DNA from 4 places in the Methylobacterium sp. E-012 genome. Region 1 is predicted to be linked to each of the others. Evidence: predicted binding sites of a transcription regulator. Region 1 holds the regulator's gene; each other region holds the start of a gene.

What was found. The regulator LexA, encoded in region 1, represses DNA repair genes until DNA is damaged. The targets are predictions, from matches to a motif close to TGTTCNNNNTGTGTTCNG.
Region 2: a site for LexA is predicted at 3,322-3,339, ahead of AC3IF1_RS16210 (type IA DNA topoisomerase). Genes of this name have one in related genera too.
Region 3: a site for LexA is predicted at 1,738-1,755, ahead of AC3IF1_RS04100 (ATP-dependent helicase). Genes of this name have one in related genera too.
Region 4: a site for LexA is predicted at 2,370-2,387, ahead of AC3IF1_RS07000 (DUF3072 domain-containing protein). Genes of this name have one in related genera too.

The regions. Positions count from the first base shown of each region.
Region 1 is NZ_JBYQEY010000001.1:3,646,045-3,651,717, forward strand. Features, by position in the region: gene gltX (glutamate--tRNA ligase) at 1-1,225, opposite strand, end outside; gene AC3IF1_RS17695 (ComEC/Rec2 family competence protein) at 1,399-3,660, shown strand; gene lexA (transcriptional repressor LexA) at 3,654-4,388, opposite strand; gene AC3IF1_RS17705 (hypothetical protein) at 4,631-5,098, shown strand; gene AC3IF1_RS17710 (hypothetical protein) at 5,166-5,381, opposite strand; gene AC3IF1_RS17715 (NRAMP family divalent metal transporter) at 5,463-5,673, shown strand, end outside.
Region 2 is NZ_JBYQEY010000001.1:3,344,279-3,349,951, forward strand. Features, by position in the region: gene AC3IF1_RS16200 (hypothetical protein) at 358-756, shown strand; gene AC3IF1_RS16205 (hypothetical protein) at 1,018-1,917, shown strand; gene AC3IF1_RS16210 (type IA DNA topoisomerase) at 3,378-5,673, shown strand, end outside.
Region 3 is NZ_JBYQEY010000001.1:876,089-881,761, forward strand. Features, by position in the region: gene AC3IF1_RS04100 (ATP-dependent helicase) at 1-1,727, opposite strand, end outside; gene AC3IF1_RS04105 (AsmA protein) at 2,010-5,456, shown strand; gene AC3IF1_RS04110 (S9 family peptidase) at 5,466-5,673, opposite strand, start outside.
Region 4 is NZ_JBYQEY010000001.1:1,473,906-1,479,578, forward strand. Features, by position in the region: gene AC3IF1_RS06985 (lytic transglycosylase domain-containing protein) at 1-600, opposite strand, end outside; gene AC3IF1_RS06990 (Cof-type HAD-IIB family hydrolase) at 808-1,641, opposite strand; gene AC3IF1_RS06995 (gluconokinase) at 1,646-2,218, opposite strand; gene AC3IF1_RS07000 (DUF3072 domain-containing protein) at 2,395-2,670, shown strand; gene AC3IF1_RS07005 (Flp family type IVb pilin) at 2,854-3,102, shown strand; gene AC3IF1_RS07010 (polysaccharide biosynthesis/export family protein) at 3,819-4,988, shown strand; gene AC3IF1_RS07015 (branched-chain amino acid ABC transporter substrate-binding protein) at 5,140-5,673, shown strand, end outside.

The DNA.
Region 1 (5,673 bases):
CCGCTTCGAGCATCGGGCGCACCCCGGCGAGGCGGGCGCGGCCCTGGTCGGAGAGGAGGGCGCGGGCCTTGTCGTCCAGCGTCAGGGGGCGCTGCGCGGTGAGATAATAGGCGCTGTCGAGGAGTTCGATCAGGGTTTTGGCCCGCTCCTTCAGGCCCGGCATGGCCTGGGTGAGCTTGTCCTTCAGCTCTGGCCGCAGGGGCGCCGCGAGGCCGCGCTCGGGCCCGACATTCGGCAGGATCGTCTCGATCGCCGCCACGAGGTCGGCATCGGCGCTGGAGCGGATGTAGAGCCCGTTGAGGTTGGCGAGCTTGGCGAAGTCGAACCGCGCCGCCGAGCGCCCCACCGACCCCAGATCGAAGGCCGAGACCATCTCGTCGGTGGAGAACACCTCCTGGTCGCCGTGGCTCCAGCCGAGCCGCACGAGGTAGTTGCGCAGGGCCGCCGGCAGGTAGCCGAGGTCGCGATAGGCCTCGACGCCGAGCGCCCCGTGGCGCTTCGACAGCTTCGCCCCGTCGGCCCCGTGGATCAGCGGGATATGGGCCATCTTCGGGATCGCCCAGCCCAGGGCCGAGAAGATCTGGCTCTGGCGCGCCGCGTTGGTGAGGTGGTCGTCGCCGCGGATGATCTGGGTGACGCTCATGTCGTGGTCGTCGACCACCACGGCGAGCATGTAGGTGGGCGTGCCGTCCGAGCGCAGAAGCACGAGGTCGTCCAGATCCTTGTTGGCCCAGGTCACCCGGCCCTGGACGGCGTCCTCCACCACGGTCTCGCCCTCCAGGGGCGCCCGCAGGCGGATCACCGGCTTGACCCCGGCGGGGGCCTCGGCCGGGTCGCGGTCGCGCCAGCGCCCGTCGTAGCGGGGCGCACGACCCTCGGCCCGGGCGGTCTCGCGCATCTGCGTGAGTTCCTCGGCGGTGGCGTAGCAATGATAGGCGCGGCCCGCGGCCAGCAGCTCCTCGGCCACCGCCCGGTGGCGCTCGGCCCGGGCGAACTGGAAGATCACGTCCCCGTCCCAATCGAGGCCGAGCCAGGTGAGGCCGTCGAGGATCGCGTCGATCGCGCCCTTGGTGGAGCGCTCCCGGTCGGTATCCTCGATGCGCAGCAGCATCCGGCCGCCCGTGTGGCGGGCATAGAGCCAGTTGAACAAAGCCGTGCGGGCCCCGCCAATATGCAGGTAGCCGGTGGGCGAGGGGGCGAAGCGCGTGACGACGGCTGAGGACATCGGTCCGGTGTGTTCGGGGGCGGGTCGGGAGGGGGCGCAAGGCGCGGCGCGGGGCTCGACACGGCGCCCTAGCACGAAGCGCCGGCTGTAGCACGGGCCGCCGGATGGGTTAAGAATCGGGCCGGGAATCGCTGGGCCGGCGTCGACAGATCGCGCGGATCGGGGCGGCGGCAATGCGGCGGATCGGCGCGAGGCTGGCGGGGGGCGTGCTGACGCGGGCCACCCCGCGCGCGGCGGCGCTCCCGGCGCTGCGCGACTGGGCCGCCGCGGGCCTCGCCCGGGAGGCCGAGCAGCGCCGCCTGTTCCCCTGGCTGGCGGTGGCCTTCGGCGCCGGGATCCTGGTCTATTTCGCGGCGGCGGACGGCGAGCCGGTCCTGGCCGCCCCGCTGATCGGGGCCGCCCTCGCCCTGGCGCCGGTGCCGGTCCTGGGCGCGCGGCCGGCGGCCCTGGCCCTGGCCCTGGCGGCGGCGGCCGCGTTCCTGGGCTTCGCGGCGGCGACCTGGCGGGTCGCGCAGGTCGACGCGCCGATCCTAGCCCGGACCACCATCGGGCCGCTCACCGGCATGGTCGAGGCGCTGGACGAGCGCGAGGTCGGCGCCCGGCTGGTGATCCGGGTGGAGAGTTTTGCCGGGCTCGCGCCGGAGCTGCGGCCGGCCCGGGTGCGGGTCTCGTTCCGCAAGACGCCGATCCCGCGGCCCGGGGAGTCCATCGCGGCGACCGCCCGGTTGCTGCCACCCCCGGAGGCGGCCCGGCCGGGGGGCTACGACTTCGCCCGGGACGCCTATTTCCAGGGCATCGGCGCGGTGGGCTCCCTGGTCGGCGCGGTCACGGTCCGGGCACCCGCGGAGCCGCCGCCCCTGCGCCTGCGCCTCGCCGCCCTGCTGGACGAGGCCCGCAACGCGCTGACCCGCCGGATCGCGGGGGCCGAGGGCGGCCAGGCGGGGGCGGTGGCGGCCGCCCTGGTGACGGGCAAGCGCGGGCTGATCGGCCCGGCCACCAACGATGCGCTGCGCGCCGCCGGCATCTACCACGTGGTCTCGATCTCGGGTCTCCACATGGTGCTGGCCGCCGGCGTCGTCTTCTGGCTGGTCCGGGCCGCCCTCGCCCTGGTCCCCCATTGCGCGCTGTTCTGGCCGATCAAGAAGATCGCGGCCGGCTTCGCCATGGTGGGGGTGAGCGCCTACTGCGCCTTCTCGGGCTGGGACATCGCCGCCGAGCGCTCGCTGATCATGACCCTGATCATGCTGGGCGCGATCCTCGCCGACCGGCCGGCCCTGTCGATGCGCAACCTCGCGCTGGCCGCCCTGATCGCCCTGGCGCGGGAGCCGGAGGGCCTGCTCGGCCCCAGCTTCCAGATGTCGTTCGGGGCGGTGGCCGGGCTGATCGCCTGCGCGCGGCTGATCGACGGGCGCCTCTTCGTCCGGCCCGGGGCGGGGCGGATCGGCCGGCTCGTCGGCACCGGGCTGTCGGCGGTCACCGGCACCCTGGCGACGACCCTGGTGGCGCAGGTCGCCACCGCGCCCTTCGCCACCTACCATTTCCAGACGGTCCAGCCGTTCGGCCTCGTCGGCAACGCACTGACCCTGCCGCTGGTCTCGCTGGTGGTGATGCCGTCCGCGGTCATCGGGATCCTGGCCTATCCCTTCGCCCTCGACCGGCCGGTCTGGTGGCTGATGGGGCAGGCGGTCGGCGGCATGCTGGCGATCTCCGCGTGGATCGCCGGGTTCGAGCGGGCGACCGTGGTGCTGCCGGCCTTCGGCACCGGCGCCCTGGCCGCGATGACGGCGGGCCTGCTGCTGGCGACGCTCCCGGCCTCGCGGCTGCGCTGGCTCGCCGTGCCGCCCCTCCTGCTCGGGCTCGGCCTCGCGGCCCTTCCGGACCGGCAGGACCTCTACGTCGACCGGCAGGGCTGGGGCGCGGCGGTGCGGGGGCCGGACGGCCGCCTGGCCGCCCTCGGCAGCCCCTCCGGCTTCGTGCTGGAACAATGGCTGAAGGCGGATGGCGACGGGCGCCGGCCCGACCGGGCGGCCGGAGCGGGGCCCGGCGGCCGCTGCGACCGGCTCGGCTGTACGGCGCTTCTGCCGGACGGACGGGCGGTGGCCCTGATCCGGGACCGGCGCGCCTTCCCCGAGGATTGCGCCCGGGCCGCCGTGGTGATCACGAGTCTCACGGCGCCGCCGACCTGCACGGGGCCGCTGGTGATCGACCGCCGGGTCCTGGCGGCGCACGGCGCCGTCGCCCTGCGCGTCGACGGGGGCGGGTTCACGATGCGCGCGGCCCGCGGCGACGGACGGTCGCTGCCCTGGCGTCCGCGGGCGGCACCGCCGGCCGGCTCCGAGCCGGGGGCGGATCTCCCCGCCGAGGGAACCGGCGGCATGGCCTCATCCGAAGTGCCGCAAGCCCCGGCCGACGCCCCGGCGGAACCGCTTCAGTAGCGGCGCACGAGGCTGACGAGCCGGCCCTGGATCTGGACCCGGTCGGGACCGAGCACACGGGTCTCGTAGGCCGGGTTGGCGGCCTCGAGGGCGATCGAGGAGCCGCGGCGCCGCAGGCGCTTGAGCGTCGCCTCCTCGTCGTCGATCAGCGCCACGATGATGTCGCCGGTATTGGCGGTGTCCTGCTTGCGGATCACCACGAGGTCGCCGTCGAGGATTCCGGCCTCGACCATCGAATCGCCGCGCACCTCCAGGGCGTAGTGCTCGCCCCCGGCCAGGAAGTCCGGGGAGAGGGTGATGGCGTGGCTCTGGTTCTGGATCGCCGAGACCGGCGTACCCGCCGCGATCCGGCCCATCACGGGGATCGAGATGGACCGGCCGCCGTCGTCGATCATCCGGGTCGCCGCCGGCTGGGACGGCTGGGACGGCTGCCTGGACTTGCCACCCTCGACCACGCTCGGGGTGAAGCGGCGCGGCTCGGGGGCGGGGGCCGGGGTCGGCGACCGGTGCAGGCTCTCGGGGATGCGGATCACCTCGATGGCGCGCGCCCGGTTCGGGAGGCGGCGCAGGAAACCGCGCTCCTCCAGGGCCGTGATCAGCCGGTGGATGCCCGATTTCGACTTCAGGTCGAGGGCGTCTTTCATCTCGTCGAAGGACGGGGGAACGCCGCATTCCTGCATGCGGCTCTGGATGAACCGCAGAAGGTCCAGCTGCTTGCGCGTGAGCATCGAAGGGGGCCTCGCGGCTTGGCGGACCGCCCCAGGGCGGCCGCTGAAACAAATCGCGAACACGTTAAACGTTCCGCAAGTGTTCCGCAAGCGTAATACGGCCACGCTCGTGTCCCGGCGGCAGAGGCGGAGCACAAACGCATTGACGGCACAAGCGGAGCCGTTTCAATGCACCCGGGCGCCCCGCCGGACAAGACCGGCGGCTCCGGCGGCGGGTCGGTATCGGGCTGGGAATGATGAGGATGCGACAGCTCGCGGCGCCAGGGTCCATCCGTTTCGCCCTGGGCGTCGCCCTCCTGGGCTCGGCGCTCGCCGGCTGCACCACCGGCTTCTCGTACATCTCGCGGAACTACGTGGCGCTCACCCCCCAGGTGGTGACGATCGGCTGCAAGGAGCCCTACGAGGTCTACGACAACCGGCAGCTGCGCCGGATGCTGATCGTCTCGAACGCCCTGCGCGAATATGCCGGTTGCAACCTGAGCGAGGTCCGGATCGATCCCGAGCCGGAGGCGACCCGAGTCAAGCGCTTCCGCACCGCCGCCCGCGCCTATCTCGACGAGACCGTGCGGGAGGAGTGCCGGGTCACCGGCGAGACCGTGTTCGATCCGCTGAAGACCGAGTTCGCCTATGCCTGCGACGCGCCGGTCGAGAGGCGGGGCACGGTGGTGCCGCGCCTGCCCGGCCGCAATCCGGGGCCCGCCCAGCGCTGATCCGCCGGGCCGGAGGGGTCCGGCGTCCCTGACCCGCCGGCCGGGACACCGGTGCCGGGGGGATGCGTCAGGCATCCGGCTTCGGGAAGGTGCGCTCGGTGGCGTCGCCGGCCGCCGCCAGCAGGGCGCGCGCGAAGGCCCGGGCCTCGGCCCGGTCCAGCACGATCGCGGCGGTGACCGGCCCGCCCCCGAGATCCGACAGGGCGAGTTCCAGCCGCACCCCCTCGGGCACGGCGCTCGCCTGCAGGCTCCAGCCCGGCCCCCGTTCCGCGCTCTCCGCCATCGCTCAACCCTCCCGGTGCGCCCCGGGAAAACGCCGCAGGCTCCCGCCGGAACTGCCCCGGCCCGGGACTGTTCCCGAGCCGTGCCAAGCGCTTCCCTGCCCCGCCTCGCGGCGTTCCTCAAGACTGCGGGCCCCGGACTCGTGGTGATGCTCGCCGACACCGATGTCGGAAGCCTCATCACGGCGGCCCAGAGCGGCGCCCGCTGGGGCTACTCGCTGCTGCTCCTGCAGATCCTGCTGGTGCCGATCCTCTACGTCGTCCAGGAGCTGACGGTGCGGCTCGGGACCGCCA
Region 2 (5,673 bases), 300 kb from region 1:
GGCGCAAAGTCGCGCTCTCCGAACTTCCTCCGGGCGATAGAAACCAACCTCATTCATCATTAAGCGTCGAGCTTGTTCGTCGTCAATGCCGACAAATGGGCGCCAACAAGCTCGGCCGAAAGGTCGGAAGAATGGAACAGAAAGAGAAGCCGAAATCTGCCCTCGATGTCGCTCGAGAAGCTCGAAAGAAACATGAATCGGTAGAAGGATCCTATCGCGATCAATTACACCTCGCCATCGCCGACATCGCTCGCAGTGCTAAGTTGTTTGACGGCGATGTACTCGGGTACCAGGCACTTCTGAAAGAGAAATTTTTCTTAGAGACGGAGAAAAAAAACCGGCCGCAAGCGCGATACGTTGAACAAGCTCAACACTCTAGCGCGATATATTCTTAACGCAGACACCCGGGAGAAAGAACAGACTGTCAACGTGTATGCAAATGTTGCTCGATATTATTGCGACAATAGCATCTCACCTGATGAGATAGCTAAGCAAATCGACGAGGACGGAGGCGTCAAAGCGGTTGCGAAGCTCGCTACAAAGTCGAGGGCCCTGAAAGCAGCGATCTTTGAAGATGAGACTTGGGGCGACCTTGTGGCATTAAAAATTTGGGTGAGTGAGAAGCACCTTGATAGAGCGATGAAGATCGAAAAAGGGCAGCAAGCAAAACTCAAGATCCAACGCGTTGAGGGTACCTCGGACTACAAAGAATTTGCCTGCAAAAAATTTGACTGCATTGGCTTAGATAGCGAGTAATTCAACAACGAAGGGCTCGGGCCTAACAAAGCTCGAGCCCTTCGGTCCCAAGATGGTTCGTCGAATAGTTCCAACTGCTCAAGAAACACATCTATTCAAACAACCTTATAGCACCTATCACCTCATCAATGCAGGCAACCTATGCTAGAATATGCCCATTTTCTATCACCTTCGCGCTCCTACAGGCCGCCGAAGCAGGTTTTTGAAATTCGACCCCCCAGACCTTACGACCCGCGATCACCTCTACCCACCATCGTCGATATGGCCACCTTCGCCGAGGTTCACCTGCGGGCTGACGATCGGATAAAGGACTACCTCGAATACCCGCGCAAGAACTACAAGCAGGTCGCCTGTCGCGATGCGCTCGACGAGCTTCAGCGGTCCAACGCGCACGCACTTTACGCCAACAACGCCTATTCGCGGATCGCCTTTGCCGAAATCGCCCTGAAGCACGTCGCTGCTGAGCCCGGCATCGCATATGGCCCGCGCTGCTTCGTGACGGTCACTCCCGCGCGTTACGCTTTTTCCCTCGAGGATCGGTTCGCGCCTAGCCGTGCACTGCGGTCGGATCGACGGTGCATGAGCGAGGCCGCCCACTTCAAGATCTATCACCTGCAGCAAGTGGCCCGGCAGGCTTTAGGCGACCTGCCCTTCATCGGCATGGTCGAGGTCGCGCTTTTTCCCCGTTGGTCCTCATCGGGCTGGGCCGTGTTCGACTCGGTGTCTTGGCACTGCCACCTGCTCGCCTGGGGGGCCACGCGTCAGGAGCTCGATGGTATCCTCCAGCCGCTCCGTGCCCGGCATGCCAGCATCAAGGAAGGCGTGACCTCGGTGCACGTTCAGGCGGTGCCTGACGACGACATCGTGCGCCAGTTCGTTTACGCGCTGAAGGCCCCACAGAAGGTCTACCGCACCGTCTTTTTGCGGACCGTTTCACGCGATCAGCCGCTGACCGGCTTCGACACCCGGGCGTGGCGGATCAAGAAGGATTGGCTACGTACCGGTCAGCGGGTTCGCCTGCTCGACGTCATGGCCGGCCGCACCCTCGACGGACTCCTCTTCGGCAACCGCGAGGGGACCGCGCTCGCTAATGCAATCCGGGATGAGGCGCTGAAGCAGTTTCGAGCCTGGAAACAGCGGCAGCCCTGGTCGCGGCGATGAAGGGTGGCGTGAGGTTGATAGCGCCGTCCTTATCACGATGTGCTCGCCATCGAGCGGTCCGAGATACGTGTTCGATGGATGAGAGGCACGGCCAGGGGTTTTACCTCAGCCCTTTGCTTCTCCCTCGCTACAGCAGGAATAGCTCTATTCGGCAAAGCTCAGCCGTTAAAGAACGAACCCCCGCTCGCTGCGACGACGAGCAACGCGGGGGTTCGTTAGATGATCATGAGTTAGAAGTTAAATTTTCCAGAGTCGTAATTTCGATCGAACCCATCACGTAAATGTGATCAAGCTCTTCTCGGACCTTATCGGTCAATCATGGACGAGTTTAAACAACCTAAATCTTGTTTGTAAATTTGACGCGGCAGAATTTTGGTTGCTTGTAGTGGCCTCCATCAACTGGAGACGAACTATGACTGACTTAAAATCATACATATCTCGCTACGAATCATTCGAAATTTGTCGCCGAGCAGCCAGCCGCACTATGGAGCGTTTAGAGAAAAACAGGGGCCGAGCCGCTCAAGGGATCCTCGAGCGTTTGAAACTCTGCCGAAAGGACAACCGATGCTTCTCTGGGGTTTGCCCGGTGTGCGCAAGGCGGTATCGGCTGCGGCTCCTCGCGCAAGCAGAGCATGTCCTTGGGGAGAATGATCCGTGGGTCCAATTGTGGTGGACTCCGCCCAGTGCATTAGTGGCAAAAGGCTTGCTCGTCGATTTTGATCTTGGAAGACTACTCGATCAGCAAAAGCAAGCTTTGCTCGAATCGATGCCCAATGCAATCGCAATCGGTGGCATCGATATTTCCCTAGGAACTAGAGGTAGCATCGCTGCAATATGGCGGGTTTCTAGTTGTGTGCTCGTTTCTGGTTCAATCAGTCAAGAGGCGTTCGACCGGCTCACCCATACGTTCCGACCCGGTAGCACCTCCTGTCATTCGTTCAGTATTGAACCGGTGCTAAATCAACCTCATATGCTTTCTTACGTCTTCAAGCACCGCATCTTCGCTCGAACTTACGACCAACATATGTCAGCCGAGAGACGGCCGAAATTCGATACCTTACATCCGTCTTTCGCCGACGAGGCGGATCTATTCCAAGAACGATGGCCCTTGTGGAACCGGTTACTCCTTCACAATGTGAGCTCGGGCAAGGATCCTCATCGGCCTACGTTGCGCCGGCTCATCTAACCGGAACGTGCCTGCACTTGGTGGGACTCAGCCCCGCCAAGTGCTTGACGCAAAAGTCCGATTTAGGAAATTTTGCCCTTGGCTTTGCCCCATCCGTGCGTTTGATACAGATCCATTCGAGTGCCCAATCGTAACTAGAAGAAGCTTCTTCGCTTTAGAGTGTTGGGCGCGAGGGCGTTGCGGCTTCTCACTCAGCGCGATTGCGCGCGAACCCTTTTTAGAACAAAATACGAACAGGCTGCCATGTGCAGCGGGCGCCTCCGCGGATAGCGAGATGTCACCTCCGAGTTCCAGCCGCACGCTGTTCTTCTTCGAGAAGCCCTCGGCCATGCGGCAGCTGCAGCGCTTTTTCCGCTCGCCGAACACCGTTTGCGTGGCCGCCGAGGGGCACCTGCTATCGGCCGAGGAGCCGGGTAGCATCCGGCCCGAGTGGAAGCTATGGCGCTTCGAGGCGCTGCCCATCAAGCTCGCCACGATCCCGGTCAGCTGCGGCACCAATCGGTCCGGCCAGTCGCACGAGCCGAAGATCGCCGCAATCCGACAGGCGCTGAGCGGCGTCGAGCGCGTGATCATCGCGACCGATCCCGGGCGAGAGGGCTCCATGATCGCCTGGGAGGTGCTGGAGCATCTGGGCTGGCGCGGCCGCGTCGACCGGCTCAAGCTCGGCGCGCTCGACGACGTCTCGATCCGGCGCGCCTTCGCAGCCCTGGCCAAGGAGCCGGGCTCAGGCGAGCGCGACTACGCCGCCTACCTTGAGGCACTCTGTAGGCAGTACGAGGATTACCACCTTGGCCTGAACGGCACGCGGGCCATCTCGCTGCGCCTGCGCCCGCCCGCCTTCCGGGAGCCCTGGCGCTTTGGCGGCGTGCAAACGCCGACCCTCGCCATCCTGGCCGACCTGGAGGAGCGGATCCGCTCCTTCGTGCCGCAGGACTTCTTCAAGGTCGCGCTGCACCTGACCACCCAGTCCGGTGCCGAACTGACCCTGTGGCACGCCCCGAAGGATCGGATCTTCGACCCGGCCGTCGCAGAGACGATCCGAACTGCCGCCGCAGCGTGGTCGGGCCCTCTGGCGGTCGAGCACAAGGACGTGCGCCGCACACCGCCCCGTCTGTTCTCGAAGGACACCTTGGCGCGGCGCTGCGCCAAGCGGTTCGGCTGGGATCCGCAGCACACGGCCGGGCTCGCCCAGGAGCTGTACGATCAGGGCTACTTCAGCTACCCGCGCACCGAGTCCGAGTACCTGCCGGAGGGGCAGGCGGGTGATGCCGCTGCGATCGTCACCGCCATCGCGACCGAGCTGACCGATGTGCGTGACGTCATCCCGGGAGGCGAGGCGCCCCTGATCCGACGCGGGGCGAAGGGCCACTACGTCAAGGACCCGGGCGAGCATCACGCCATCGTGCCCCTACGCAAGGTGCCGGAACGCGGCCGTCTCACCGCCGAGCAGTTCCGGTTGTGGGAGCTCGTCGCGAAAGCCTTTCTCGCCGCCCACTTGCCCGACGGCATCGACGCCCGCACGAGCGTTACCGCCGAGGTCGGAACGCCGCTGGGCGCGAAGCGGTTTGCCGTGTCGGGCAGCGTCATCCGCGCCCCGGGCTGGCGTGCGATCTACGGCAGCGAAGCCGAACTCGAAGCGGACGTCGTACCCGGCAAGGCCAAGCGAGAGGCCGAGGCCACGTCCGCGCGTCTGCCACTTGTGAACGACGGGGAGGGCGCATCGGCCACGGGCGCGGATGTCGCCACCGCGATGACCGAGCCGCCGCGACGCATCACTCGAGGCGAGCTGCCGGTGGTGATGGGTCGGCTGATCGACCAGGTCGATGATCCGGCGGTCAAGCGCGCCCTGGAGAACCCGGTCAACCCGAACGAGCCTAAGGGCCTCGGCACGGCCGCCACCCGCGACACGATCCTGCCCAAGCTCCTGAAGAGCCGCTACATCACCCTGGCCAACGGCAAAGACCCGGCCATCGAGGTGACCGAGGTCGGGCTGGCCTTCATGATTGCGGTGCGGCGTGTATTTCCGACCTACGGTGACCCGGTCGGACGCGCCCTGTTCGAGGCGGAACTGGCCGAGATCGGTCGTGCGGCCACGCGTGCCGTGGCCGTCGAGCGCGCGAACGCCTTCCGACAGCGCACGCGCGCGCGCCTCGATGAGCTGATCGCCGCGATCGCGAACTCGCCCGTCGTCAGCCTCGATCCGAGCCTGATCCCGCTCAGTCAGGCCGACAACCGGCCGCCGACGCCGGCCATGGTGTCGTTTGCGGTTAGCTTGGCGGAGAGAAGGGGTGTGAAGCTGCCGCGCGGCTGCAAGAGCAACATCAGCATGTGCCGGTCTTTTCTCGACACCCACGCCGGGCCACGCGTACCTCAGGATGGCGACGCCGACCGATCGGGCGACCACCGGACTCCGAGCGCGGCGATGCTCAAGTACGCACATAGCCTGGCCGAGCAGTGTGGCATCATCTGCCCGCGGGAGGCTGAGACCGGCTTTGACGCGTGCCGGCGCTTCCTCGACGCGCACGCCGTGCGGCCGCAGCGTGAAGCGGAGACGCCGAGTTCCGGCGCAG
Region 3 (5,673 bases), 2.8 Mb from region 1:
GAGACCCGGTCGGCGCCCTCCGTCTCGGAGGCCTCCATCACCAGGGAGACGTGCTCCAGGAAGGCCGCGAGGTCGGGGAACTCCTCCATGGAGCGGACGAATTCCTTGAGGTTCTCCAGCCGGCCGGCGGCGTCGGCCGAGCGGTCCTTCTGCCACATCTCGGTGTAGCCGGATTCCTCCAGGATGGTCTGGGCGACCTCGCTGTGCGGCTGCGCCTCCACCAGCCGCGCCCAGCGGGAGAAGCTCGCGGTGAGCGCCCGCAGGGTCGAGCGGACCCGGGGCTTCAGCTCGTCGGTCTCGCACAGGCGCTCCGCGGCGATCCGCAGGGGCAGCCGGTTGGCGCGGCCGTAGGTGTGGAGCTGCTGCAGGGTCGCGTCGCCCAGGCCCCGTTTCGGGGTGTTGACGATCCGCTCGAAGGCGAGGTCGTCGCTGACGTTCACGGTGGCGCGCAGATAGGCCAGGGCGTCGCGGATCTCGGCCCGCTCGTAGAAGCGCGGGCCGCCGATCACCCGGTAGGGCAGGCCGAGCTGGACGAAGCGGTCCTCGATCTCGCGCATCTGCGCGGAGATGCGCACCAGCACGGCGATCTCCGACAGGGGATGCTGCTTGACCTGGAGCGACTCGATCGATTCGGCGAGCAGCCGCGCCTCCTCCTCGGAATCCCAGGCCCCCGACACGGTGACGCGTTCGCCCGGCTCGTCCTCGGTGCGCAGGGTCTTGCCGAGCCGGCTCTCGTTCCTGGCGATCAGCCCCGAGGCGGCCGCCAGGATGTGGCCGGTGGAGCGGTAGTTGCGCTCCAGGCGCACCACCACGGCACCGGGGAAGTCGTGCTCGAAGCGCAGAATGTTGTCGACCTCGGCCCCGCGCCAGCCGTAGATTGACTGGTCGTCGTCGCCCACGCAGGCGATGTTCTTGCGATTCTGCGCGAGCAGCCTCAGCCACAGGTACTGGGCGACGTTGGTGTCCTGGTACTCGTCGACCAGGATGTAGCGGAACCGGTCCTGGTAATTGGCGAGCACATCAGGGTTCTCGCGCCAGAGCTTGAGGCACAGCAACAAGAGATCGCCGAAATCGACGGCGTTCAGCGTCGCGAGCCGGGCCTGGTAGGCGGTGTAGAGCGCCCCGCCCTTGCCGAAGGCGAAGGACGCGGCCTCGCCCGGCGGCACCTGCTCGGGCGAGAGGCCGCGGTTCTTCCAGCCGTCGATCGTGTGGGCGAGCGCCCGGGCCGGCCAGCGCTTCTCGTCGATGTTCTGGTCGGCGATCACCTGCTTCATCAGCCGCAGCTGATCGTCGGTGCCGAGGATGGTGAAGTCGGATTTGAGCCCGACGAGCTCGGCATGGCGGCGCAGGATCTTGGTGCCGATGGCGTGGAAGGTGCCGAGCCAGGGCATGCCCTCGCCGGCCGGGCCGATCAGCGCGCCGATCCGGTGCTTCATCTCCCGGGCGGCCTTGTTGGTGAAGGTCACCGACAGGATGTCGAAGGGCCGCGCCCGGTTGGTGGCGATCAGGTGGGCGATGCGGGTGGTGAGCACCCGGGTCTTGCCGGTGCCGGCCCCGGCCAGCACCAGGACCGGGCCCTCCGTGGTCTCGACGGCGCGGCGCTGCTCGGGGTTGAGCCCCTCGAGATAGGCGGCGGCGTCGCGGCGGAGCGCGCCCATGGCGCGGGCGGCGATGGAAGAGGCGGGAGCGCCGTCCCCGGCGGGCTGCGCATGCGGGCGGTTCTGCATCCCGCATCCCTGGACCAAATCGCGAACGGCGTCGAGGGCGCGTGCGCGCGGTGCGACCTGAGCGTGTGGGCGCAGCCGCTTGCACGCTGGGTCTCATGCTCCGTCCCGAATCAGGTTCCGCTTCGCTGCGCCTGTCCGGGAACCGGCACATCGAGCGCCGCGCGAGCGGCTCCGGACCGTGGCATCACCGCTGGCGCCTCCGAGGGCTTATCGTGCTATGGCCACTTGCTCGCGGGGGCACGCGGGGCGGTCCCGCGCGGAAACGAGTGCGGAACGGGACCATTGCGTGATCTTCTGACCGCGCTGGCGGGCGCCGTCATCCTGGTTCTCGTGGCGGCGCTGGCCGTCCCGCCCTTCGTCGATTGGCAGGCCCACCGCGCGCTGGTCGACCGGGCGCTCACCCGGTCGCTCGGCGTGCCCGCCCGGACCGACGGGCGGATCGAGGTCCGGCTCCTGCCCTCGCCGCGGCTGCGCGTCGACCGCCTGCATCTCGGGGCCGATCCGGAGCGCCCGACCCTCGATGCGCGGTTCGTCAAGGCCGAGGTCGCCCTGGCGCCGCTCCTGAAGGGCGAGTTCCGCTTCACCGAGACCCGGATCGGCCGGGCCGAGATCAAGCTCCCGCTGGCCGGCCCCGACGCCCTGAAGCTGCCGGGCGGTCTCGGGGAGGCCCTGGGCACCCGCGATTTCGCCATCGAGGCGCTGCACGTCCAGCAATTCCTCGTCACCACGCAGGTGCCCGAGACCGGCCGGACCGACCAGTTCTACGCGCAGGACCTGACCCTGCAGGCGCCGGCCCTGGTCGGGCCCTGGCGCGTGGAGGGCACGAGCGGCGGCGTCCCGTTCCGGGCGGTGAGCGGCACGCCGGGGCCGGACGGGCGGCTCGCCGTGAAGATCTCGGGGGGCGGCGATGCCCACCCGCGGTTCGAGGCGGATGCGCGGTTCGGCCTCGTTCCCGTGGAGACCGGCCGGGCGGTCCAGGTGGAGGCCGAGGGCTCCGCCCGCCTCGTGGTCGGCCCGCCGACCCAGGCCGCGGGCGCCTACCTGCCGTTCACGATGGGCGCGACGTTCAAGGCCAGGGGCACGCAGGTGCGGTTCGAGGGGGTCGATCTCGCCCTCGACCCGGGGGGGCGCACCCTGCGCCTCGGCGGCACCGGCCGGCTCGACCTGCGCCAGTGGCGCGCCGCCCTGAGCCTGGAGGCCCGCCGCCTCGACCTCGACGCCTTCCTGGCCTCGACCGAGGGCCAGAACCTGATCGCCCGCGGCCTGCCCAGCTGGGGCGGCGACCTGCCGGCGATGCTCGACCTCGATCTCGCCGTGGGCAGCGCCATGCTCGGGGGGGACGAATGGTCGAACCTCGCCCTCACCGGCACCCTGGAGCGGGCCGGCGGCCTGCTGCTGCGGCGCCTCACGGCCACCGGCCCGGCGGAATCCACCGTCAGCGTGAGCGGGCAGGTCGACACCGCGCCGTTCCGCCTCACCGGCCCGGTGGCGCTGAGCGCGCCCGATTCGGACGCCCTGGGCCGCTACCTGCGCCGCCTCGGCCTGGAGAACCCCCTGACCGCCCTCCTCGACGGACGCCGGGTCGAGGCGGCCGCCGATGTCTCCGCGGACCCCGGGAGCCTGTCCCTGCGCAACCTGCGCCTCGCCCTCGGCGCGGCCCGGATCACCGGAAACGCCCGCTACACCGCCGCGGAGGCCGGGGCGCGGGGCCATTTCGAGGCGCAGATCCGCGCGAACGGCATCGACATCGCCGGCCTGCCGCCCCTCGGCACCGCCCTGGGGAGCCTGCGCGACCTCGACCTCGCCCTGACGCTGGAGGCGCGGGACGTGCGCTTCGGGGCCGCGGGCTCCGGCACCGGCACCATCGCGGCGAGCATCCAGACGGACGGCGCCGGCCTCGTGGTCGACAGCCTCGCCGTGACCGATCTCGCGGGCGCGAGCGCCACACTCTCCGGCCGGATCGGCGCGGACGGGACCGGGCGCGTCTCCGGCCGCCTGAAGGCCCCGGTGGCGGCGCCGCTGCTGGGCCTGCTCGAACGGGTCTGGATCGGCGAGATCCGCCTGCTGCCGGCCTTCCTGCGGGACGCGCCCCTCGACCTCGCCGTCAGCCTCGACCGGGAGGGTGGCCCCGCCCAGGCCCTGCGCACCCAGGCCCGGGGCAGCGCCGGCGGCGGCAGCCTCGACCTGACCCTGGCGAGCCGCGGGACGGGGATCGAGGGCGGCACCGCGACGCTGAGTACCCCCCGGGCCGGGACGTGGTTCGGGCGGACCGACATCGCCGGCCTCCAGCAGCCCGCGGCGCTCCACGTGAAGGCCGAGCGACCGGACGGCGCCGGGCTCGCCCTCAGCCTCGACGGGATGGTGGCGGGGCTCCGGCTCGCGACCTCCCGGCCGGTCCTGATCGGCGCCGACGCGCTGCCCAGCGGCGGCGTGGTCCGGGCCGAGACGGCCGATCTCGGGCCGTTCCTGACGCTCGCCGGGGCCGCGAGCCTTCCGCCGGGCGCGTGGCCGGCCGACCTGACCGTCACCGTGTCCCGGGAGGCGGGGGAGGGGGCCGCCACCCTGGCCGGCCAGATCGCCGGATCGGGGGTGAGCGGGACGCTGCTGCGGGCACCCGGCGGCGTCCCCCACGGGCGCCTCGCCCTCGACCGGCTGTCGCTGCCGCACCTGGCGGAGGCCGTGCTGCTCCCGGTCCAGGAGGGCGGCCGGTTCGGGCCGCCCCCCGCCCACCCGGCCGTCACCCTCGACACCCGCATCGCCAGGCTGGACCTCGGGCGCGGTCTCGTGGCGACGGATGCGGCCATGGCCCTCGGCCTCGCAGAGACCGGCCTGACCCTGCGCGACCTGACCGGCAAGCTCGGCGGCGGGCGGATCGCCGGATCGGCGACGATCACGCGGGCCGGGGCCGGCGCGGCGATCTCCGGTACCGGCAGCCTCGACGACGTGGCGCTCTCCGCGCTCACCGGCGGCCCGGTCGGCGGCCGCCTGGATGCCGATCTGCGCTTCGCCACCACGGCGGAGACGATCCCGGGGCTCGGCGACGGCCTCTCGGGCAGCGGCACGCTGGTGCTCAAGGACCTGCGCGTCCCGGCGGCCGATCCGGCGGCGCCGGGGCGCGCCCTGTCCCGGGCGGTGGAGATCGACGATCCCCTGCGCGAGGGCCGCCTCCAGGCCCTGGTGGCGGAGGAACTCGCCAAGGCCGCGGCGCAGGCGGGCGCGCCCGCGCGGGCCGCGGCCACGATCGTCGGCGGGGTGCTGCGGGCCGGTCCGTTCGACATCGATTTCGGGCCCGCCCGCTGGGCCGGCACGGTCGGCTGCGACCTGCGCGGCGGCCGCCTCGACGCCCGGGGGACGCTCACCGGCGGTCCGGTGCCCCGGGGCTGGAGCGCCGGTCCGCCGGCGATCCAGATCGGCCTGGCGGGGCCGCTCGCCGCCCCCGAACGGACCCTCGACGTCGGCGCCCTGTCGAACGGGCTCGCCGCCTTCGTGCTCCAGCGCGAGCTGGAGACGATCGAGCTGACGGACGCCGATCAGGTCGAGCGGCAGCGCCGCCGCGCCCGGATCGAGATGGACCATGCCCGGGCCGCGGCGCTCAAGGCCGCCGCCGACAGGGCGGCGGCGGAGAAGGCCGCGACCGAGAGGGCCGCCGCCGAGGAGGCGGCCCGCCGGGCGCGGGTCCTGGGGGAGGGGGCGGACCCGGCACCCTCCCCAGCCGAGGGACGGCCCTGAACGGACGGCTCAGGCCTTCCCCATCGCCATCAGCGCGAACGCGGAGATCAGCGCCACCTCCTCCAGCCGGTCGAACCGGCCGGCGGCGCCGCCGTGGCCCGCCTCCATGTTGATCCGCAGCAGCACCGGGCCGCCGCCCGTCATGGTGGCGCGCAGCCGCGCGACCCACTTGGCCGGCTCCCAGTAGGTGACCCGCGGATCGGTGAGCCCGCCGAGC
Region 4 (5,673 bases), 2.2 Mb from region 1:
CGCGAACTGGATCGTGCCGGTCAGGGCGGTGGGACGGCGCGGGGGCAGCGGCACCTCGACCGCCTCGGTCGGCGCCGCGACCGCCGCGACGGTCGGGGCGTAGGCCAGGGCCGGGGCGCCCGCATCCGCGACGCCGCCGCCGAACAGGCTCGCCAGGGCGCTCGCCGAGGCGGCCACGGGGGCGACAACAGACGCGACTTCGGTGGAGATGCCCTGCCGCTTGGCCGCGAAATAGTAGCCGCGGTTGTAGTACTGATAGGCCTGGCTGAGATTGCCCTGGGCGGTGCGGTAGGCGCCCGCCAGATAGGCCACGCCGTAGCGGAGGTTGGTGGCCGGGTCGAGGAGCCCCGCGGCGTCGCCGGTATAGCCGAGGCTGCGCGCGGTCGCGTGCTTGATCTGCATGAGGCCCAGGGCGCTGCCGCCCTTGGCGTGCGGATTGTAGTTGCTCTCGCGCTTGACCACCGCGTGCACGAAGCTCGCCGGAACGCCGTTCGCCTTGGCCTGCTGCTCGATCAACGCGTCGATGTTGTCGTGCGCCGCCTGCCCGAAGGCGGCGGCCGGCACGACCGCAAGGAGGGCGGCCAGGAGAAGGCGATGCATTCCGAGACCCGGTCTTGCTTGCTCTGTGGTCAAGCTAGGTCGCGGGGAAATGAGGCCGGAAAGCGGCCCCGCTTCGGCAAGCTGTGGGCGGCCGGGGTACGGGCGCGCCCTGTGCTCTGGCGGACACAGGCGGCGTCATTCGCCGGGGGCACCTGCGGCCCATCGCCGGCATCGTCCCGAGCGGGCGCCACCGTCCGGGACGGGGCGTTAAGGAAGGATGAAGCGCGCGACGCCGTGGGCGAAGCCGTCCGCGTCGTTGCCGTCGGTGACGGCGTGCGCCGCCGCCTTCACGGCGTCCTCGGCATTGCCCATCGCCACCGAGAAGCCGCTGTTGGCGAACATCGGACGATCGTTGCCGGCATCGCCGAAGGTCGCGATCCGCTCCGGCGGGATGCCGAGATGCGCGCTCATCCAGGCGACGAACCGGCCCTTGTCGAGATCGGGCGGCGTGACGTCGAGGTAATAGGCCTGGGAGCGGTGGACGGTGGCCCGCCCGGCCAGGGCGGTCCCGATCCGCGCCTCGCACGCCGCCAGATGGACAGGGTCGCGGCTCACGCCGACGATCTTGGCCGCCGTGCCCATGAGCGTGCCGAGATCGGCCACGACCCGGGGCTCCGCGCCGATCGTGCGGCGCTCCAGGTCGGTATAGGGGCCGTCCGGGTCGCGCAGGCACCACGCGCCCTCGGCGAAGACCCAGACGTCGAGCCCCTCCGCCAGGAGCCGGTCGAGGGCCGCCCGCGCGGCGGCCTCCGGGATCGTCCGCTCCTCGAGGATCGACAGGTCCGGCCGCACCACGCTGGCGCCGTTGAACGCCCCCATCGGCAGGTCGAGGCCGAGCTCGGCGACGAGGCCGCGCAGCCCGATCGGCGGTCGCGCCGAGGCGATGCTGAAGCCGATGCCGGCCGCGCGCAGCCGCGCCACGGCCGCGACGGTCGCGGGGGTGAGGCGCTTGTCACCGGTCACCAGGGTGCCGTCGACGTCGGAGATCACCAGGGCGATCCCTTGGGTTTTTCCCTGGTCCTTGTCGGATCCCATCATCATCGGCTCACTCCACGTCCGCCCGCGGGCGGGTCTCCATCGCGAGCCGCGCCACGATACGCTCCGCGATCACCGCGGGCGGCTCGGCGATGCCGACGGTGATCGGGTGCTCGTCGCGGCCGGGGACCTCCAGCGCGGCGAACTGACTGTCGAGCAGGAGGGGTGACATGAAATGCCCATGGCGCCCGGCGAGGCGCCCGGCGATCAGGGCCCTGTCCCCCTCCAGATAGACGAGGCGCACCCGCCGGCTTCCGCCTGTCAGGACGTCCCGGTAGGCCCGGCGCAGGGCCGAACACACCACCACCCCCGATTCCCCGGCCTCCAGCCTCTGCCGGACCCAGACCGCGATCCGCGCGAGCCAGGGCGCGCGATCCACATCGTCGAGGGCGCGGCCGGCCTGCATCTTCGCGACGTGCTCTGGGCTGTGGAAGCTGTCGCCGTCGACGAACAGCCAGCCGAGGCGTTCGGCGATCAGCGCCGCGACGGTGCTCTTCCCGGACCCGGAGACGCCCATGACCACGAGCACCTGCGCGCCCACGGTCGCCGGTCCGGTCTCGCGCGTCTGCACCCTCTGGGACATCGTCCGGATCCCCGTGGCTCCGAGGCGCCGACCCGGCGCCGGGGATCATGAATAGGATCGGGGCCGGGGAAGGAAAGGCCGCAGCACGAAACCGCGCGGTCCGCGGGTCGGCCGGAACCGGCCCGGGACCCGCGCGTTCATCCCGGGAAGTTGGAACATTGCAGGAACAGAGAACCATGGCCCAGTCCACCGCGAAGTCCGCTTCGAAGACCGACCAGCACGCCGAGAAGTCGGATGCGAATCCCAAGACTGATCCCAAGGACGTCTCGAACCAGATCAAGGACCCCGATCAGTGGACCACCGGCGGCGAGCCGATGACCGGGGCCCAGGCTTCGTACCTGAAGACCCTGTCGGAGGAGGCGAAGGAGCCGAAGGCGTTCGACCCCGACCTCGACAAGGCCGAGGCCTCCAAGCGGATCGACGATCTCCGGCACAAGGCGGGCCACGCCTGATCCGGTTCCGGGCGCGTCCGATCCTTCGGACGCGCCCTCCCAGGTTGGAATCGGGCGTAACCTGCCGAAGGGATACGCTTTCGGAGACTGGTTTAAGACAGCGGCAATAGCGGGTCGGGTAAACACGGAGATCGGCCGCGTTGCCTCGGGGGCGGCGGAGCGCGGTGGGGGACGGTTTCAATCATGCATGAACCGAACTGCCGCGGGGCGGAGCAGCGCGCCGCACGATCGATGCCCCCGTCCGGCCGTGCCAGTGCGGCCGCCGTCGCCATGGTGCAGTTCGCCCGCGACCTGCGCGGCTCGACGGCGATCGAGTATGCCCTGATCGGCTCCCTGATCTTCCTAGTCGCCGCCGGAAGCCTGCGCCTCTACGCGACCCGGATGAGCGGGGTCTACAACCAGATCAGCACCGCGGTGAGCCAGACCAATTAGCGTCCCCATGCGGGCATCGTTCGCGACCTTCGCCCAGGCGCGCCCCGTTGAGTGGTGATCGCCGCCTCGAAGCCGACGCGACGCGCGCTCTCTCCCGCAGAGGCTAAGATATTCACACATCGCGGGCCGAGACACTCTCTTCTCCCCCTCGCGGTTACGGGCGGCACAGGTTTGAGGGCTCAGCGAGCTCGCCGGTCAGACCGGCGGGACTCGGGTCCCCTCTCCCGCACGGGAGGAGGGCTGTCGCGCTGCGTCATGAGCCGCGTGCCTTGACCTGCGTCGCCCGTAGCCCGTGCGGGGAGGGGAAAAACCTTCTGTTCCCATGATGGTGGTGTCCGACTGCGACGCATGATGCCGGCGGCCCGCACGGAAGGGGCCTGGCGCTCCGTGGGGCTTGAACGCTCTTTCTGGCGAACCGCCGGGGATCAGGCGCTGTCCGGAAATGGGCGTATCGCGCCGCCGAGCCGGACGGGGGCGGTTCCGGGCCTTGCAGACGTCCGGAAACCGGGCCACCGCACCATCATCCCGGGGCGGGCGGGGCCGGATCGGTCAGGCCGTCGCGGTCGATTCCGGGCGTCTGCCCCGAAAAAGCTGTGCTTAGCGAGGATGAAACCGCGAGCTCGGCCGTCCCCGGCGGAGTGTGGCTCACCCGCTACGGACACCCGGGCCGCCATGGGTTAGGCACGGGCTCTGCACTACCGATGGGCAACATCTGGATGCGAACACTTCCCCTCGTCCTGCTCGCCGTCACGGCGATGTCGGGCTGCACGTACCTGCCCGCGGCGGGTCCGACGGCGAGCGCGATCCAGGCGGGCGCGGAGGTGGCCACCCCGGATGGCGGGATGCTGGCGCGCTACGAGATCATCGACGTCACCCCCGCGGTGGTCGAGGCCCTGCGCGGACGGCCGCTGGACAGCCTGCTCGCCTCCTTCGGCGACCACCGGTCGTCGGCCGAGCCGGTCATCGGCATCGGCGACATGGTCTCGGTCTCGGTCTGGGAGGCCGGCTCCGGCGGCCTGTTCTCCGGCCCGCTGGTCGCCGACCGCTTCTCCGCCGGCTCCAAATCCGCCCTCATCCCCGAGCAGCCGGTCGGGCGCGACGGCGCCATCTCGGTGCCCTATGCCGGCCGGATCAAGGTCGCCGGCCGCCGCCCCCAGGACGTCCAGTCCCTGATCGAGAACGAACTCGCCGGCAAGGCCATCCAGCCGCAGGTGCTGGTCTCGGTCACCCGCCCGATCTCCCAGGCCGTCACCGTCACCGGCGAGGGCGCAGCCGGCGCCCGCTTGCCGCTCTCCGGCCACGGCGACCGCATCCTCGACGTCATCGCGGCCGCCGGCGGCAACCGCTCGCCGGTCTCGGAGACCTTCGTGCGCCTGTCGCGCGGGCCGGTCACCGCCACCGTCCCCCTGACCACCGTGGTGTCCAACCCCAAGGAAAACATCTACCTGCGGCCCAACGACGTGCTCACCCTGGTGCGCGATCCCCAGACCTTCCTGGCGGTGGGCGCGCTCGGCCAGGCCACCGAGCTGCCGTTCCAGGCCGACGGCATCACCCTGGCCCAGGCCCTGGCCAAGGCGCGCGGCCTGTCGGATTTCGCCGCCGACCCGGCCGGAACCTTCATCTTCCGGTTCGAGCCCGCCAGCGTCGTGCGCCGGCTCAACCCCGGCTCCAAGCTGCTGGCCACGCCGCTCGTGCCCGTGGTCTACCGCATCGACATGCGCGACCCCAACAGCCTGTTCGTCTCCCAGGCGTTCCGCATGCGCAACCGCGACCTCGTCTACGTGTCCAACGCCCCCTTCACCGAACTGTCCAAGGTCCTCTCCGCCTTCAGCGGCGTCACCGGACCCGTCTCCTCCGTCGCAACCGCCTACTACTACGCGAAGTAAAGGCGGGACGACGCTGGGACGCACGGCGGAAAAAAATCGCGTTTGTCCGCATCCTCGCGTATGGCCTTCGGGTGCGGTGCGGGAATGCGGCGCGGACGCCGTACGCCCTCCGCCTGTGGCTGCCGCGCGCAAGGATGCCTAGAAGAGCCCGATGAAGATCGGACGCGTCGTCCCCGCCAGCGGGCCGTTCCGGCCCGCGCTGATCTCCCTGAGCCTGTGTGTCGCGCTCCTGTCGGCCATGCCGGCGGCGGCCGACGTCGTGATCGGCGTGGCGGTCCCGCGCTCCGGACCCTACGTGGCGGTGGGCGAGCAGGTGCTGCGCGGGGTCGAGTTGGCGGCGCGGGATGCCAACGCCATGGGCGGCCTCGACGGTCAGCCCGTGACCCTCGACGTGCAGGACGATGCCTGCGACTCGAATACCGCGACGGCGGTGGCCAACCACTTCGTGCGCGGGAACGTGCGCTTCGTCGTCGGACATGTCTGCTCGAACGCCTCGATCGCCGCCTCCGACATCTATGCCCAGAACGGCGTCGTGATGATCACCGCGGCCTCGGTGGCGGCCCGGCTCACCGACCGGGGTCTGCCGACCGTGTTCCGCGTCTGTGGGCGCGACGACGATCAGGCCCGGCTCTCCGCCGCCGTGCTGGCCGAGCGCTTCCGGGACCGCAAGATCGCGCTGATCCAG